DNA from 2 places in the Cytobacillus sp. C11.1 genome. Region 1 is predicted to be linked to the other one. Evidence: a T-box and tRNA genes for the amino acid it is inferred to sense, from the RefSeq annotation. Region 1 holds a T-box; the other holds one or more tRNA genes.
The links. A T-box is a leader RNA that pairs with one kind of tRNA and senses whether it is charged. The one in region 1 lies ahead of tyrS (tyrosine--tRNA ligase), so its partner is inferred to be a tRNA-Tyr.

Region 1 (9,255 bases):
AACACTAGTCAATACCCGGTTCAAACAATAAAAAAAGCTGAGCTTCGAGCCTGTACCGGCTTGAAAATCAGCTTCACTTTTAAAATATTTAATTAGTTTGTACTATCTTCTCCATCTCCGCCTCCATCACCTGGTTCTTCTGGCTTTTCAGGATCCGGTTTTTCTTCGGCTGGAGGGTCTGCAGGTTTTTCTTCTTTGGGTTTCTCTTCTTTCGGTTTTTCCTCTTTAGGCTTTTCTTCCTCCGGCTTTTTGCCGATCTCCACAACATTTGAAGGCTGGGATTCCTTGCCCGCAATATCAACGGCTGTTACGTGTATAGCACCATTTCCAGCCTTGAAACTTAGAGAAGAGCCAGATTTAATAGTAGCGATTTTTTTGCCGCCGCTATAGACACGGTAGCCAATTACATCCTTTTCTGGATGCGCACCCCATGTAACCGTTTCTCCTGAAGCTTTTATGCTTAGGGCTGCAGGGGCTCTGCCGTTATCCTCGAGCTTATTGCCAGTAGTCAGAACACTCTTCCAGCGCTCTTTATTAGGAATAAGGTCACTAGGATTTGCTTTAATGCCAAATAATTTTTCGATATACTCCGGATTAAGTACCAATCCTGGTTCTGTAAATTCTTCAGGAGTTGAATCTAGAGCCATATATTTTTTGTCGCCAATTCTCACAAGTTTGCCATTGCCTAGGCTATCATCCACTTTTGTTGGAACAAACTTCGCGTTAAATAAGTCTGTTTCAACGAGGCCAGCTTTTAAGCACGCCTCAGAAGGCAGAAGGCCTGATATAGCACAGAAGGATCTTCTTACAATTCCTCCAGGCATTTTAAAGCTTGCGCTTGGATCGACAAGATCCGGGGCAACGTCATAAGCAGCATTCATTAGGTCTGCCCATAGATAATTATTCCGCAAACTGTAGCTTAATGGACCAGGAGCTTTCAGAGATTTAGGGGTATCATACCCGGACCATATGCCAAATGTGACATTTGGGTTTGTTGCTACAAACCACGCATCGTAGAAGTCTACACCTGTTCCTGTCTTTCCTGCCCAGTCTGAACTGAATTTTAATCTATTTTTCACGGAAGTAGCTGTTCCGCTGTTAATAACATCCCGCATCATATCAATTGTTAAGTAAGCCGTCTGCGGACTGAATACATCCACAGGCTTAACTTCGTGGTGATAAATATCCTTGCCGTTTTTATCAGTGATTTTTTCAATCATATATGCATCGATAAATTTACCATCATTTGCAAAGGTGCTGAAAGCATTAGTGTTCTCTTCAATTGTTACCCCATATTCCAATGAGCCAATCGCTGTGGACAAATTCGTATAGTCCGGTCCAATAAGCGAAGTAAAGCCCATCTTTTCCAGGTAATTAGCTGGTCTTTGTCCGACAATATCCTTATATAGTTTAACAGCCGGCACATTGTAGGAATACTTTAAAGCTTCTCTGGCTGAAACCAGACCGCTATACGTTCTGGTATAGTTATTTGGCCAAGGTCTATTCAATCCAGGAGCAAGGTATAATGGCACATCCGGTAAAATTGTTCCGGGAGCTGACTTTCCCAGCTCCATTGCAGGTGCATACACGAGCAGCGGCTTCATGGTTGACCCATTTTGTCTAACAGCGTTTGTAGCATGGTTCAATTGTTCGCGTTTGTGATCGCGGCCTCCGACAAAGCTGATAATTTTTCCCGTCTTATTTTCAATTAAAATAGCACCGACTTGTACAGGTTCCATGATTTGCTTGTTCTCACCTGTTTCAGGGTCCTTAACTGTCTCTGGTTTGTCAGGTCCGTAATAAGGGTAGTTATCTTTTACCTGCTGCATTTTATCATAAATTTCTTTGTTAATTGTCGTGTGAATCTGATATCCATTCTGGCGGATTGTCCGGTCTGCAAGGGTTTTATATTCCTCTCGCAGTGCGTCATCTTCTTTTAAGTCCTGCTCTTCATAACCATCGTTTTTCGCTAGAATCGTGGTCATGATGTTTACGGCACGCTCTTCAATTTCAAATGTTAAGTACGGATATTTTTCTAAAGGACTTGCTGAAGGATCTGCAAAATCCTTTGTCAGGTCGTAAGCCAGAGCTTCTTCATATTGTTTCTGGTCAATCTTGCCGTCGTCGTACATTCTTTTCAGAACGGTTTTCATCCTTGAGAATCCTGGTTCCAGATTCTCCTTAACGGTTCCTTCCCTTGTAAAAGGAGTATAGCCGAATGGGCTCTGCGGAAGTCCGGCAATAAAAGCAGCCTGCGGCAAGGTCAATTCTTTTGCGCTTACCCCAAAAATTCCCTTGGAAGCAGCTTCAACACCGGCAATATTCCGGCCGGAAGCATTTCTTCCAAAGGTGGAAACATTCAGGTATGCTTCCAGAATTTCCTTTTTATCAAAGAATTTCTCAAGGCGCAATGCTAATAGTATCTCTTTTGCTTTTCGTTCAAATGAAACTTCATTCGTTAAAATTTGGTTCTTAATCAGCTGCTGTGTTAATGTACTTCCGCCTGATTGAACAGATGAATTAGTTACTTCCTGGAACAGTGCACGCATAATCGCTTTTGGCACCACTCCGTCATGCTCGTAAAAATATTCATCTTCGGTAGCCACAACTGCGTTTATCAAGTGTTCTGAAACATCCTCAAGCTGAACTTCCTCCCGTTCAAGGTCAGTCCTTAGCTTGCCTAAATACACATTATTCGCAAAATAAACTTCCGATGTTTCTTCATAATCGTAAATATCCTTTTTCATGCTTGCATAGGATCGTATTGGCTCGTCCTTTACAAGTGAGGCAAAATAACCCGCACCGAGACCTCCGGCAAATGCACCGCCAATGACAGCCAAAATAATAAACAGCAAGGCTAAATTCCAGACAACCTGGTAAGTTATGCTGGCCCCTTTAGCTGCTTTTTTATTGCCGGAGAGGCCTGGAGTTTGCCTCAATTTATCAATAAGTATTTGAAACTTTTCTTTCATCGTATCAATCCCCCTAAAATCACATCTATTATAGCATAAAGTGAAACTTCCAACAGCGTGTTTTCTGCTGTTGGTTAGTTGAACCAATCGGGCTTTTACGGGCAGTTAGTTCGGAAAAACTGACTAATTACCTACTAAAACCTACTATTCTGAAGTTACTGCCCGTTAATCTGCGATAAAGTGAAACTTCCAACAGCGTGTTTCCTGCTGTTGGTTAGTTGAACCAACCGGGCTTTTACGGGCAGTTAGTTCGGAAAAATTGACTAATTACCTACTAAAACCTACTATTCTGAAGTTACTGCCCGTTAATCTGCGATAAAGTGAAACTTCCAACAGCGTGTTTTCTGCTGTTGGTTAGTTGAACCAATCGGGCTTTTACGGGCAGTAGTTCGGAAAAACTAACTGATTACCTATTAGAAGACTACTTTTCCGAAGTTACTGCCCGTTAACCTGCGATAAAGTGAAACTTCCAACAGCGTGTTTTCAGCTGTTGGTTAGTTGAACCAATCGGGCTTTTACGGGCAGTTAGTTCGGAATAACCTAATCTTTAACTAAATATATAGTCCTTTCTCCGAAGTTACTGCCCGTAAATTTCCTTTTTTTGAAAAGGTATTTGACATTTGGCTGATTTTTATGATAAAAATGGTTTATCTTAGTCATAGACGTAAGAAACATAATTTCTGTTTCAAAAAATACTATATGGGCATTGATGGGAACCCAGTAATGCTTCTATCCCTGTTTCAGAAAGCCGGCGGCCGCTGCGAGCCGGTACAAATAGAAGGATGAATTACCTCCCTGAGCTTTCACTGTGAACCTGCACAGCAGTTATAGCGGTGAACGGTTAATCCGTTATCATGGCAAGAGTGGAGGGCTTTTGTCCTCAATTTGGGTGGTACCGCGCAATTTAAATCATGCGTCCCTGCTATGTGCAGGGGCGCTTTTTGTATGTGGAAATTGCAACCATCTTTGCCTGGGGAACTACATTTTAACTATTTCGTTACAGTTTAATCTAGGAGGAATTTAACAATGAATTTAATTGAAGATTTGCAATGGAGAGGGATTGTCTACCAGCAAACAGATGAAGAGGGGATCCAGAATATCCTTGATAAAGAAAAGGTCTCTTTATACTGTGGTGTGGACCCTACCGCAGACAGTATGCATATTGGGCATCTTCTGCCATTTTTAACTTTAAGGCGTTTTCAAAAAGAAGGACACCGTCCAATCGTTCTTGTTGGAGGTGCGACTGGTCTAATTGGAGATCCGAGCGGCAAAAGTGAGGAACGCAAGCTGCAGACTCTTGAGACTGTTCAGCATAATGTGGATTGTATCCAGAGCCAGTTAAAGAGAATCTTTGAATTTGATAGTGAAAATGGAGCCATCATGGTGAATAACTATGACTGGGCAGGATCAATGGATATCGTTACATTCCTCCGCGACTACGGAAAGCATGTCGGTGTCAACTACATGCTTGCAAAAGATACGATTTCCTCGAGATTGGAAACAGGGATTTCTTTCACTGAATTTACTTACACGATCTTGCAGGCAATGGATTTCCTTCATTTATATGAAAGTCATAACTGCAAGATGCAAATTGGCGGAAGCGACCAATGGGGCAATATTACAACAGGGCTTGAACTAATCCGTAAAATGGCGCCAGAAGGCTCAAAAGCTTATGGACTGACAATTCCTCTTGTAACAAAAGCAGATGGAACCAAGTTTGGGAAAACGGAAAGCGGAGCAATCTGGCTTGATCCCGAAAAGACATCTCCATACGAGTTCTACCAATTCTGGATTAATACTGCTGATGCTGATGTTATTAAATACTTAAAGTTTTTCACATTCATATCTCGAGAAGAAATTGAAGAGCTTGAAAAAGCTGTTCAGGAAGAACCGCATCTCCGCAAAGCACAGAAAGCCCTTGCAGAAGAAATGACTCGCCTGATCCATGGCGATGAAGCTTTGGAGCAGGCAATTAAAATTACTGCTGCACTTTTCAGCGGGGATATTAAGAATCTTTCTGCTTCTGAGATTAAACAAGGCTTTAAGGATGTTCCTTCCTATGAGCATTCAGATGGCGGAGAAGTTGGTATCGTTGATTTACTGGTGGCGGCCAAGATTTCACCATCTAAACGCCAAGCCCGTGAAGATGTTACAAATGGCGCCGTTTCTGTCAATGGTGAGCGTGTAACAGAACTTGATTACGTTCTTTCGGAAAAAGACAGGATTGAAGGCCAATTTACAGTCATTCGCCGTGGAAAGAAAAAATATTTCTTAATAAAGTACTAAAACGAAAGCCCTCCGGTTGAAGGAGGGCTATTCTTATGTTAACATTTGACGTCATTTCGGTGGTTAACAACGAAAACCCGTTACAATATCTAAAGGCAGTTAATATCGTCGCTTAACGACGATAATTGCGCCCATGAGCAGATCGACGATAGTAGCTGGAAAAGAAAAATATGGTAGCTAATGGAGTTGATAATTCCTCTCGCGGTTCGCTGAGTGCCTGGAGCGGAAACAACAGTCAGGCTTAACAGAGCCTAAAATAAAAAAACTGCCGACATATATCGGCAGTTTTTAAATGAATATTAACGAGAGTAGAATTCAACGATTAGAGATTCGTTGATTTCAGCTGGAAGTTCAGAACGCTCAGGCATACGAGTGAAAGTTCCTTCTAGCTTGTCTGCATCGAAAGATACGAAGTCAGGAACGAAGTTATTAACTTCAATTGCTTCTTTAACGATGTCAAGGTTGCGAGATTTTTCGCGAAGTGTGATTGTTTGACCAGGTGCAACGCGGTATGATGGAATATCAACACGAGCTCCATCAACCATGATGTGGCCATGGTTAACAAGTTGGCGAGCCTGACGGCGAGTACGTGCAAGACCTAAACGGTATACAACGTTGTCAAGACGTGATTCTAAAAGAATCATGAAGTTTTCACCGTGTTTACCAGGCATTTTGCCTGCTTTATCAAATAAGTTACGGAATTGACGCTCATTTACTCCGTACATATGACGAAGCTTTTGCTTTTCTTGCAATTGCAATCCGTATTCAGATAATTTTCTGCGTTGGTTTGGACCATGTTGTCCAGGAGCGTAAGGACGCTTTTCTAATTCTTTACCAGTACCGCTTAGAGAGATTCCAAGGCGGCGGGATAATTTCCAGCTTGGACCAGTATAACGAGCCATTTAAGACTCCTCCTTTTGTGTTTTTATTTTGGTAAAATAAAAACAGAAACAGATGTGCACAACAATCAAGACCATTTTGTTTTCATGTACCTTCGCCCTAGCAGCAGAGGGTTACACAGTACCCCATCCCCAGAAATGCTTGTCGCCGATGGCGCCTGAAGCTAGACAAAACTAACTTCAAAGCTCTGGTTGAGGAACAAAATGAGTACATCAAGGTGCTCACATAGGCTGCAATATTTTACACAAGGAGTATTATATAATTTTTATTGGATATAAGTCAAGGTGTTATCGCTTATTTATCTCTAAGTTTATTGAATGGTATATGCAATTATATATGAGAAATAAGGACTATGCTATTTTTTGCGTGAAATTATTAAACAACTAAAGAGTCATTTGGAAAGATATGATATAATAAAGAAAAAATTGGAATAGATCCGAAGTGGTCTTAATGAATGAAGGAAGAAATGAAAAGCGGATACGCTTTTTTTAATTTTGGTTTATTTTTATAGCTGCTGCATGATTTTATAGCAGCAGATCACAGAATGTATGGACTCCCCAATTAACTCATTGGCTAAACTCAGTTAATCGCCCAAAAGCAGCAAACTTTATGAAAACAGCCTTTTAATTTTAAATAGAAGATTCTGCGGATGGTCAGTTGCTTTGGCTGATTCTTTCTGAAGAAGATATTAAAATTACGCAAATTGAAACGATATAGCCATAAAGTTTTCGAAATAGAATTGTCTGGTTAGCTATAATGGTTTTATTGATTTAATAATTCCTGATCTGAAACAGTTGATAGGTGATGATGGAGATGGATACGCTCGAACGCCAAATCATTTTTAAATTGAAAAGCCGTTTCTTTGATATTATCGATACAGAGACCGGTTTTTTTCATTATGAAAAACTGCTGGCTGAAATGCTTTCGGCCATAAAAACTCTGACGGGTGCGGAAGAAATTATTTTATATGGCTGGAATGAATGGAAACAGGAGTTTTTTGTAGAAGTTTCGACTAACCCCGGCTATCAGGCACATGCTGTACCGCCTGTTATTTCCTGTGCGGCCCTCAAGGCGCGGGTAAGGAAAAGCAGGGAAATCGGCAGTATGGGCACTGGTACCCAGAGGGAGGAACTAATCCTTCCGTTAATGAAGGATGACCATTTACTTGGCTGTATGATCCTTAATGGGGGACGGGATCTTTTCAAATCCCTGCAAGAAAGTATCTTGCAGGAGCTTAGTAGAGAGTGCGGGCAATTTTTAGATAAAGCCAATGGGCTTGCCAAGATTGTATCGGAAGAAAAACGGTATAAACAGCTGTACAGGGTAACTGAAAAATTTCATTCTTCTATGGATATGGATATGGTGCTGGGAGAGATCATTTATACCTTGCAGGAAGTGTATCCCACCTTTACCTATTATCTATTATTATCCCAGGACAATAGTAATCACGGAGATTTGCCGATTAGGGATCTGGAATATGACAGCGAAAATATAGCAGCCATGCAGGCCTATGTCACAGGGGCTGTTCAATTTGAAGATTCCGTCCAGGAAAAGCGCTCGGTCCTTTATGCCCCGTTAAAAGGAAAACAGGGGGTTTATGGAGTCCTTCAAGTGATCGCGCCAAATACCCTGATGTTTCCTAAAACTGAGGTTAAGTTTATCACACTGCTTGCCAATACGGCAGGAAGTGCACTTGAAAATGCACAGCTTTATCAGCAATCCAAGCGCCTAATAGCAGACCTTCAATTAATCAATGAAACCTCTCATCGCCTGAATTCAAATTTGCGTCTGACGGAAACGATGACGTTTATGTCAGAGCAAATTATGCGTTCATTTGACGCCGATGAAGCTGGTTTTATTCTGGTATCTGAGGAAGGCGTCAATACAAGTGTAATTAATGGGAGTACTGATTTCTTTCACACTAGAGATGCCGATCCTTATATTCGGTATATTAAGGGAAAAATCATTCAGGAGCGCGAATCTCTTTTTATTGGGGATTTCAGCCTGCAAAGCCAGGAATCGATTTCCCATTTTAAATCCATTATGGCGGTGCCAATGGCCCAATCAGGAACATTAAAGGGATTTGCGCTAGTCATGCACCGCTCTCCTTACCATTTTTCATTTGAAACTTTTAAACTGCTGCAATCATTGATTCATCATTCCACTTTAGCCTTCACCAATTCAATGTTAAGGGAAGAGCTGGAAAAGATGGTTGTGACAGATCATTTAACAAAGCTTTACTCCAGGAGCTTTTTGGACGACCGTATACATCAATCAATGAATCAAGACCATGAAGGAACATTTATGCTGATTGATATTGATGACTTTAAAACGATAAATGATACGTATGGGCACCAGGTTGGCGATGATGTTATTATCCAGGTCGCAAATGTAATTAATGGGAATATACGCTGCACTGATATAGGTGCGAGATGGGGTGGCGAGGAGCTGGCTGTTTACCTTCCAGGTGTGTCACTTTCAGCAGGGACAATTATTGCTGAAAGGCTCGTTAAAAAGGTATATGAAAGCTCGAATCCTCAAGTGACCATTTCATGTGGAGTCTCATATTGGTGCAGGGGACGGAAAGACGCCTATTCAACTTTATTTAGAAGAGCAGATCGAGCATTATATACTGCAAAGCATTCAGGTAAAAATAAAGCAGTCATTGAGTCGGCTGAAAATTCATTTATTTAGGGATTGCCATAATACCGCAGGCAGTCCCTTTTTCTATATTAAGGTGGTACTTTTTTTAAAACAAAATACTTTCAAAAGGTAGGCAATTATCATATGCTGAAAGAGAGGTTTTTTTATAGAAATTAATGAAAGCGTTTACATCGAAAGGGAGAGTTATGATGGAAAGGAAACATCATGTAAAGTTTGAGACACAGGTTATCCATGAAGGTTATGATTCAGAAAGGTTTAATGGAAGCCTTGCACCGCCAATTTTTCAAACATCAACTTTTACATTTGAAACTGCACAACAAGGCGAAAAGCGCTTTGCTGGTGAAGAGGAAGGATATATTTATTCACGTCTTGGCAATCCGACGGTTAAAATGCTTGAAGAAAGAATGGCAGCCCTTGAGAAGGGAGAATCTGC
Region 2 (9,255 bases), 1.5 Mb from region 1:
AGATGCAGGTTACCCGCGACAGGACGGAAAGACCCCGTGGAGCTTTACTGTAGCCTGATATTGAATTTTGGTACAGCTTGTACAGGATAGGTAGGAGCCGTAGAAACCGGAGCGCCAGCTTCGGTGGAGGCGTCGGTGGGATACTACCCTGGCTGTATTGAAATTCTAACCCGCGCCCCTTATCGGGGCGGGAGACAGTGTCAGGTGGGCAGTTTGACTGGGGCGGTCGCCTCCTAAAAAGTAACGGAGGCGCCCAAAGGTTCCCTCAGAATGGTTGGAAATCATTCGCAGAGTGTAAAGGCACAAGGGAGCTTGACTGCGAGACCTACAAGTCGAGCAGGGACGAAAGTCGGGCTTAGTGATCCGGTGGTTCCGCATGGAAGGGCCATCGCTCAACGGATAAAAGCTACCCCGGGGATAACAGGCTTATCTCCCCCAAGAGTCCACATCGACGGGGAGGTTTGGCACCTCGATGTCGGCTCATCGCATCCTGGGGCTGTAGTCGGTCCCAAGGGTTGGGCTGTTCGCCCATTAAAGCGGTACGCGAGCTGGGTTCAGAACGTCGTGAGACAGTTCGGTCCCTATCCGTCGTGGGCGCAGGAAATTTGAGAGGAGCTGTCCTTAGTACGAGAGGACCGGGATGGACGCACCGCTGGTGTACCAGTTGTCTTGCCAAAGGCATCGCTGGGTAGCTATGTGCGGAAGGGATAAGTGCTGAAAGCATCTAAGCATGAAGCCCCCCTCGAGATGAGATTTCCCATAGCGTCAAGCTAGTAAGATCCCTGAAAGATGATCAGGTTGATAGGTCAGAGGTGGAAGCGTGGCGACATGTGGAGCTGACTGATACTAATCGATCGAGGACTTAACCAAGTTATTGGTGATACTCGGCAACACTTCTTCATGCATTATCTAGTTTTGAAGGAACAAACCTTCTAAAAAAATATAGTCTAGTGACGATAGCGAGAAGGTCACACCCGTTCCCATACCGAACACGGAAGTTAAGCTTCTCAGCGCCGATGGTAGTTGGGGGCTGTCCCCCTGTGAGAGTAGGACGTTGCTAGGCGAACCCCAAACGGGGTATTTATTTTGCCAAATTATGAGATGGCCCCTTGGTCAAGCGGTTAAGACACCGCCCTTTCACGGCGGTAACACGGGTTCGAATCCCGTAGGGGTCACCATTTGGAGGATTAGCTCAGCTGGGAGAGCATCTGCCTTACAAGCAGAGGGTCGGCGGTTCGATCCCGTCATCCTCCACCATATTTTTTGGACGAGCCATTAGCTCAGTCGGTAGAGGATTTTAAAATTTGCAGCATCGAAGCAAACCATCCTCGAATAGCAACTTTTAAAATCTGCAACAAAGAACGCAGGGCTTTGGAGCACTATGCAAATGTAGTTTAGGAATTCATATCAAAGTATGAGCCATTAGCTCAGTCGGTAGAGCATCTGACTTTTAATCAGAGGGTCGAAGGTTCGAGTCCTTCATGGCTCACCATTTTAATTTAATATTGCGGGTGTGGCGGAATTGGCAGACGCACCAGACTTAGGATCTGGCGCCGCAAGGCGTGGGGGTTCGACTCCCTTCACCCGCACCATTTTTAAGCGGAAGTAGTTCAGTGGTAGAACATCACCTTGCCAAGGTGGGGGTCGCGGGTTCGAATCCCGTCTTCCGCTCCATTATTTTGCGCCCGTAGCTCAATTGGATAGAGCGTTTGACTACGGATCAAAAGGTTAGGGGTTCGACTCCTCTCGGGCGCGCCATAAAAACGGGGAGTAGCTCAGCTTGGTAGAGCACTTGGTTTGGGACCAAGGGGTCGCAGGTTCGAATCCTGTCTTCCCGACCAGCGACACTTTATTTATAAAACATGGGGCCTTAGCTCAGCTGGGAGAGCGCCTGCTTTGCACGCAGGAGGTCAGCGGTTCGATCCCGCTAGGCTCCACCATAAAATTTAATCATTTTGGCGGTGTAGCTCAGCTGGCTAGAGCGTACGGTTCATACCCGTGAGGTCGGGGGTTCGATCCCCTCCGCCGCTACCATTATGATCTTTGATCTTAATATTTCGGAGGAATACCCAAGTCCGGCTGAAGGGATCGGTCTTGAAAACCGACAGGCGGGTCAAACCGCGCAGGGGTTCGAATCCCCTTTCCTCCTCCATTATTTTAATACTATTATCGCGGGGTGGAGCAACGAGCGTTACTTCACTGAAAAAACTGCGAGTTGTACCGATCGAGCTGCTGCTTGATTAAGCATCCTAAGATCGGGACAGTCCTTATGCTGTATGTGAGCATAGAAAAATCACATAAATACTATTATCGCGGGGTGGAGCAGTCCGGTAGCTCGTCGGGCTCATAACCCGAAGGTCGCAGGTTCAAATCCTGCCCCCGCAATCTGGTCCGGTAGTTCAGTTGGTTAGAATGCCTGCCTGTCACGCAGGAGGTCGCGGGTTCGAGTCCCGTCCGGACCGCCATTTTTAAACTAAATAGATAAATGGCTCAGTAGCTCAGTCGGTAGAGGATTTTAAAAGAATGCAGCTGCGAAGCTTTAGCATCATTGAATGGCATGCTTTTAAAATCTGCAACAAAGAACGCAGAGCTTTGAAGCACAGCTATCTAACTTTAGGGTTATTAATTTAATACGGCTCAGTAGCTCAGTCGGTAGAGCAAAGGACTGAAAATCCTTGTGTCGGCGGTTCGATTCCGTCCTGAGCCACCATATTTCCTAAGTCTTTTCAGACGATGGAGGGGTAGCGAAGTGGCTAAACGCGGCGGACTGTAAATCCGCTCCTTCGGGTTCGGCAGTTCGAATCTGCCCCCCTCCACCATTTATATAGGGGTATAGTTTAATGGTAAAACGAAGGTCTCCAAAACCTTTGATGTGGGTTCGATTCCTACTACCCCTGCCAGTAGGAAGATGGCGGTTGTGGCGAAGTGGTTAACGCATCGGATTGTGGCTCCGACACTCGTGGGTTCGATTCCCATCAATCGCCCCATTTTTCTTTTAAAAGAATCTTTAATGGGCTATAGCCAAGCGGTAAGGCACCGGACTTTGACTCCGTCACTCGCAGGTTCGAATCCTGCTAGCCCAGCCATTTTTAAGGCAGCATAGCCAAGTGGTAAGGCAGAGGTCTGCAAAACCTCCATCCCCGGTTCAAATCCGGGTGTTGCCTCCAAACAATGTAAACGCGGGTGTAGTTTAGTGGTAAAACCTCAGCCACGAGCAACGCTCCCATGAATCAACAGCGAGTTGCCTCGACGCATCAGCTTCCTGAATAAGCTTTTAGAGAAAGAGGCATGCAAGGGCAGGAAATTATATAGTAGTTTTAATATTAATTATAAACGCGGGTGTAGTTTAGTGGTAAAACCTCAGCCTTCCAAGCTGATGATGAGGGTTCGATTCCCTTCACCCGCTCCAAAAATGGGCCTATAGCTCAGCTGGTTAGAGCGCACGCCTGATAAGCGTGAGGTCGGTGGTTCGAGTCCACTTAGGCCCACCATTATACATACCATTTTCAACCTAATCCTATACGGGATTAGGTTTTTTTGTTTACATTGAAAGAAAGATATGGAGAGGAGATCATTTGTTAAGAAAAGCCTGTCTTAGGAAGAGACAGGCTTTTCTATTATCGAATTTCAGCTTTGCCGTCCCAGATAAAAATGGAAGTGAAAAAGTGAAGAAGAACGAATCGAAGTGAATCGTGCCGGTGGAAGTGAAAAAGTGAAGGTGAAGGGAACGAATCGGAGTGAATCGTGCCGGTGGGAACGAAAAAGTGAAGGTGAAGGGAACGAATCGGAGTGAATCGTGCTGGTGGAAGTGAAAAAGTAAAGGTGAAGGGAACGAATCGAAGTGAATCGTGCCGGTGGAAGTGAAAAGCGTGGATAAAGGGAACGAATATGAACGATTTGTGAACAGTGCAAAATTGAAGATATGTATTTAATTAGTTTGAAAACGGCGTAAAGCGTTGATAACTCTGAGGATTTTTAGATAATGGACCTTATTTTTAACGGGAAAGTTGTGAGATAAGTGTGATGCAGTTCACTTTTGTGAAAAACGTTCTCAATTATGATATAAGTAACAAAAACTTAAGGGGGATGATGGAAGGTGGAAACGAAAAAAGTGATCCAGGGGGGCAAGGCAGCAAAGGAACATGGCACGCTGAAGGGGACCATTTTTTCAGTAACCGTTGTGGGGTTAGGGATCTTTGTTACGTATCTAATTGTTTATGGCCTGTATATGGCCAGATTATAGGGGGGATTAAAAATGATGCATCGCTCTGAGAAGATATGGCTTTTCTTAAGTTTTGGGATGATTATCGGATTTATGCTCATTACGGGTTATCAGACATTTGCTTTAGAAATGGGGCCGCCAAGCTATGGGGAACGGATTGATCCGCAAAAAGTGGATGAAACAGCACCGTTTGACCAGCCTGGCATCAAGAAGATTGGCGAGAATGAATATGAAGTTGTCATGACGCTGCAGGTGTTTAGTTTTACACCAAACGAAATCGAAGTGCCTGCCGGATCAACCGTTCATTTTACACTAACTTCTAAAGATGTCGTACACGGGTTCCAGGTTGCAGAAACCAACTTGAATGCCATGGTTGTTCCTGGCTATGTGCAAAAGATTACCCAGAAATTCGACAAGCCAGGTGAATATTTAGTTTTGTGCAACGAATACTGCGGTGCCGGACACCAAATGATGAGCACAACGATTACGGTTAAATAAAGGGGGGAGAAACAGTGGAAACCATTATTAACAAGTCAGGGAATACACAAGTTTTTAGGGAAAAAGCAAATAAAGTCATGGGCATCAGCCTGGAGGATGCGAGATTAACAAAATCATACCTATCTGTAGCCTTCTTAGCCATCCTGCTGGGCGGATTGCTTGGCCTATTGCAAGGTCTGAATCGGGCCGGAATGCTGGAATTGCCAGTTTGGCTGAACTACTATCAAGTATTGACTGCACACGGACTTCTCTTAGTTGTAGTTTTATCAGCTTTCTTTACAATTGGCTATTTCTATGCGGGATTATCCCATACATTGGGCGGCCTGCTTCCGAAGGTCAGAAAGATGGCCTGGATCGGTTTTTGGATGAAGATTTTCGGATTTGTATTAGCTGTTATTCCGATTTTAATGAATGAAGCATCTGTCATGTATACCTTCTACCCGCCAATGGCAGCTTCACCCATTTTCTATATTGGCTTGGTATTTATCGTCCTAGGGGTTTGGATGTGCGCATTTGGTGCCTTCATCAATGTGGCAAGCTGGAGAAAACGCAATCCTGGACAGCATATTCCAATTCTCTCTTTCTTTGCAACAGGTGTGTTTGTACTCTTATTCTTCGGAAGCCTTCCGGTTGCAATTGAAGTATTTACAATCATCCCGTGGGCTTTCGGCTGGGTTGAAACCATCAATGTCATGGTTGCGCGTACGCTGTTTTGGGCTTTTGGCCATACACTCGTGAATATCTGGTATTTAACAGCGGTTTCTGCCTGGTATGTTATTGTGCCGAAAATCATCGGCGGGCACAGATGGAATGATCTTTTAACAAGAATTGTGGTAATTGCACTCGTTATTATGAATATTACCGGTGGATTCCACCATCAGATCATTGACCCTGGTATTTCGGAGCCAGTGAAATACATGCACGTATTTATGAGTTTGGCAATTGGCTTCCCATCCTTGATGACTGCTTATGCAATGTTTGCGGTATTTGAACGTACAGCCAGAAAGAAAGGCGGAAGAGGTCTTGTTGGCTGGTATAAAAAATTACCTTGGGGCGATGTCCGTTTCCTTGCACCATTTATCGCGATGGCAGCCTTTATCCCTGCCGGAGCGGGCGGTATTGTCCAAAGCACAAACCAATTGAATCAGGTTGTCCACAACACCATGTGGATCGTGGGCCACTTCCACTTAACACTTGGCATGTCTGTTGTGATGACATTCTTCGGCATCAGCTACTGGCTTGTTCCTTATGTGTCGAAAAGAGTGCTGACACCGCAGATTAACAAGTTAGGTATTATCCAAACGATTATTTGGACCATCGGTATGATCATCATGTCTGGAGCAATGCACTGGGTCGGATTATTGGGATCACCAAGAAGAACTTCTTATTCCACTTATTTTGACAATGCAACGGCTCTAAGCTGGGATCCATACTTATTCTTCCTGGCGATCGGCGGAACTTTGCTAATGATCGGTGTGCTTATCCAGGTGTATGCAGTATTCTACCTCATGTTCTTTGCACCAAAAGGAAACACTGAGTTCCCGGTAGCGGAAGTGGAAGAGGATGCAGCGCCAACACCAAGATGGACAGAGCGCTGGGGCTTATGGATTGTGTGCATGATTGTTCTTGTCGGCATGGCGTATGTCATTCCGCTCGTTGACTTCATCGTTAATGCGCCTCCGGGTTCACCTCCATATAAGACCTGGTAAGGAAAAAGAGATAGCTCGGCTGGCTGGGCTGTCTCTTTCTTTTAAAAGGAAGTGATGAACATGTTTCCAAAGAATAGAACAGCTTTATCCAGCTTAATTGTATTGTTATTCGGAGTGGTCTTGTTTTTTATTGGCACAGACGGCTTTCAGGCCTTTACAGCAGAGTCTGCCCGTGTGAACCAGCTGATGGATGAAAAGCCTCAGTTTCCGGATGTTATCCTCGAGGATAATAAAGGTAGGACCTATTCTTTTTCCGAGTTTGAAGGAAAGTATGTGTTTATTACCTTTTTGTATACTTCATGCGGAACGGTTTGCCCGGAGCTTGAGGTCAATATGTCTGAAGTGTATAAGCGGATTCCAAAGAAATACATCGGCAAGGACATCCAATTCCTCAGCATCAGCTTTGATCCGGAGCGGGATGATCCTGAGACACTTGATACGTATCGAAAGGCATTTGGCAGTGACGGGGAAACGTGGAGAATGGCGAGGATTCCGGATCAGCAGGAGCTGAAGTCACTACTAGATCGTTTTGGTGTCATTGTTATTCCGGATGAGTACGGAAATTTTGCCCATAACTCCGCCTTCTATCTGGTGAATCCTGAAGGACGATTAATGGAAGTCATGGATTACACGCTCATTGATGAAGCTGCGGATCAGGTAACGGAGATTTTACAGAGCGGAGGGGATAAAAGATGAAGCAATCAGTCTATGGTTTCTTACTGCTTCTTGCTTTAATTCTCCCGCCTGTAGCCAATTTGCTGGAGTCCATCATGATTACCCATATGCATATGCAAATGCCGATGCTGGTGTTTGCGGGATTTCTGATGGCGAAGTTCTTTCAGCAGCGTTTTCCTCAGTTTTTTGAAAAATGGAATGAAAACGGCGTTCCGGGTATTCTGCTGTTTACCATCATCATGGTGTATTGGTCCCTTCCAAGGACGATGGATGAAGCCTTGACGCTGACAAGTGTGGAAGCCTTTAAATTCATCTCGCTGCCATTTTTGGCAGGGGTGCCTTTGCGGGACAGCTGGCCAAAGCTTAGTTCTTTCGGAAAACATGCTCTTATCATATTTTTTACCGTGGTATTCCTGGGGTTGGGATGGCTGTATATTTGGTCGCCTGTGCAGCTGTGCAATAACTATTTGGTGATCGAACAGATTACATTGGGATGGGGATTTATCTCAACAGCATTTGCTATGGTCGTTTACTTGGTTTATAGCTATTTTATGGATTTTTCGAAGTATGAATAAAAGGATGCCTGCTGCCAATCTGGCAGCAGTTTTTTGATTGGCTTGTCATGATTTTTGCTAGGAGAGTTAAGTAGCATTAATACTCAAAACCATTCATATATATGGAAGGGAGTGTGAAAATCAGGGGGGATAATATGGCGGATCCAATTGTGGCAAGATCGCTGGACGAAATTAAATTTTGGTCCAGAATTATGAAAGAGCATGCCTTATTTTTAAGTTTGGGGTTTACGTACGAACAGAAACAATTAATTGCCGAAGCGCAACAATTTATTGCTCTTTTTGAAAGAATAGAGGAAAGGCTGGCTAGATTTACAGTCAACTCAGAACTAGGTCAAGTTCAGGCCTTTAATAACGAAGTTTATCAAGCAGCAGCTGCTATCTGGAGCTATAAAAGGAAAGTACTGGGTCTGACATTGCGCTGCGAAATTCGTTCTAATAATTATCCTTTATTAATCGACCATATCAGCAGGGAAGCTGCATATTTTGCCAATCGCTTAAAAGATCTTAACGCAGGGATACTCGCACCAAAACCAGAAGCTATTATTGAAGAGAATGTTTTCTTCCTTAAAATTATGGCTGATCATGCCAAGTTTATCGGCCATCTTTTAGATCCTTCGGAAAGAAAGTTAGTTGAACAGGCCAGGGAGTTTAGCCATGATTTTGACCAATTGGTATTTCAGGCTGTTGATCTAGAATCCATGCAGCCGCAATCAGAAACAAAACCTTTACTTAGTCAATTTTTAAACCAGAATAAAGTATCCGTTGCTTCGTTAAGGGACTTTAAGAAAACAGCAAGAGAATTAATTGAGGCATGCCGAATCAAGAGCAATATTCACCCGCTTCTGGCCGACCATACATTTAGGGAAGCTGAAAGGTTTTTGGAGATCATTGATTTGTTTGAAGCTAGCCTGAATAAGGCTTAACTTGCTTATAAGAAATAATTTTTAATAGTGAGGTTGAATAAATGGCTACAAATAAAAATGATTTCGTAAGCGGATTTGTTCCACACCATAATCATGGTTCAGTTGATTATACTTCGGTTAATGATGGGCATGTTCACCAATGCCTGGATGTCTCTTCTCCTCCCATTCAGACTCAAGGTCAAAACCATATTCATTATACCGAGGGATATGTTGTGTTTGAAGACGGGCATACTCACTACTATAAGGCATACTCCGGACCAGCGATTCCAGTAGGAAATGGAATGCATGTCCATTACTATGATTTTTATACAACCGAAGATGATGGACACCGGCACCGGATAAGGGGTGTTGACCAGCCAGCTCCAGGTAATAAATAGTTATATATATCTAACAGAACGAGCCAACCTACCAATAGGTTGGCTCGTTCTGTTTATTAAGAATATAATTTTTCCCTCATTCAACTTACTTGTATATTGCCTATTTAGTTAAAAGTGTCCAAAAAGATTGCTCTAGACCCACCTGCATTCTAGTTGGTAATATAGTCAGGTGCTATATAGGGGGCAAGTGTATGGAAGAGAAAAAGTATAAGAATCTAAAACTGGGAGAACGGGCTGCCGTTATTAGTATAGCGGCTTACATATGTCTTTCTGTCT

Region 2: it encodes a tRNA-Tyr, which carries the amino acid that the T-box ahead of tyrS (tyrosine--tRNA ligase) is inferred to sense. The anticodon was not compared.

Annotation. Positions count from the first base shown of each region.
Region 1 covers NZ_CM176935.1:1,885,309-1,894,563, forward strand. The annotation lists gene AC3ZVC_RS09370 (transglycosylase domain-containing protein) at 93-2,972, opposite strand; T-box leader at 3,670-3,896, shown strand; gene tyrS (tyrosine--tRNA ligase) at 3,999-5,258, shown strand; gene rpsD (30S ribosomal protein S4) at 5,558-6,160, opposite strand; gene AC3ZVC_RS09385 (sensor domain-containing diguanylate cyclase) at 6,972-8,852, shown strand; gene megL (methionine gamma-lyase) at 9,011-9,255, shown strand, end outside.
Region 2 covers NZ_CM176935.1:399,873-409,127, reverse strand. The annotation lists rRNA gene AC3ZVC_RS02125 (23S ribosomal RNA) at 1-870, shown strand, start outside; rRNA gene rrf (5S ribosomal RNA) at 947-1,063, shown strand; tRNA gene AC3ZVC_RS02115 (tRNA-Glu) at 1,104-1,178, shown strand; tRNA gene AC3ZVC_RS02110 (tRNA-Val) at 1,182-1,257, shown strand; tRNA gene AC3ZVC_RS02105 (tRNA-Lys) at 1,417-1,492, shown strand; tRNA gene AC3ZVC_RS02100 (tRNA-Leu) at 1,508-1,592, shown strand; tRNA gene AC3ZVC_RS02095 (tRNA-Gly) at 1,600-1,674, shown strand; tRNA gene AC3ZVC_RS02090 (tRNA-Arg) at 1,682-1,758, shown strand; tRNA gene AC3ZVC_RS02085 (tRNA-Pro) at 1,765-1,841, shown strand; tRNA gene AC3ZVC_RS02080 (tRNA-Ala) at 1,865-1,940, shown strand; tRNA gene AC3ZVC_RS02075 (tRNA-Met) at 1,958-2,034, shown strand; tRNA gene AC3ZVC_RS02070 (tRNA-Ser) at 2,060-2,152, shown strand; tRNA gene AC3ZVC_RS02065 (tRNA-Met) at 2,312-2,385, shown strand; tRNA gene AC3ZVC_RS02060 (tRNA-Asp) at 2,389-2,465, shown strand; tRNA gene AC3ZVC_RS02055 (tRNA-Phe) at 2,635-2,710, shown strand; tRNA gene AC3ZVC_RS02050 (tRNA-Tyr) at 2,736-2,819, shown strand; tRNA gene AC3ZVC_RS02045 (tRNA-Trp) at 2,827-2,900, shown strand; tRNA gene AC3ZVC_RS02040 (tRNA-His) at 2,912-2,987, shown strand; tRNA gene AC3ZVC_RS02035 (tRNA-Gln) at 3,012-3,086, shown strand; tRNA gene AC3ZVC_RS02030 (tRNA-Cys) at 3,094-3,167, shown strand; tRNA gene AC3ZVC_RS02025 (tRNA-Gly) at 3,336-3,409, shown strand; tRNA gene AC3ZVC_RS02020 (tRNA-Ile) at 3,415-3,491, shown strand; gene AC3ZVC_RS02015 (hypothetical protein) at 4,097-4,243, shown strand; gene AC3ZVC_RS02010 (cytochrome c oxidase subunit II) at 4,256-4,720, shown strand; gene AC3ZVC_RS02005 (cbb3-type cytochrome c oxidase subunit I) at 4,798-6,429, shown strand; gene AC3ZVC_RS02000 (SCO family protein) at 6,490-7,125, shown strand; gene AC3ZVC_RS01995 (hypothetical protein) at 7,122-7,679, shown strand; gene AC3ZVC_RS01990 (DUF2935 domain-containing protein) at 7,814-8,602, shown strand; gene AC3ZVC_RS01985 (YmaF family protein) at 8,644-8,979, shown strand; gene AC3ZVC_RS01980 (cation diffusion facilitator family transporter) at 9,171-9,255, shown strand, end outside.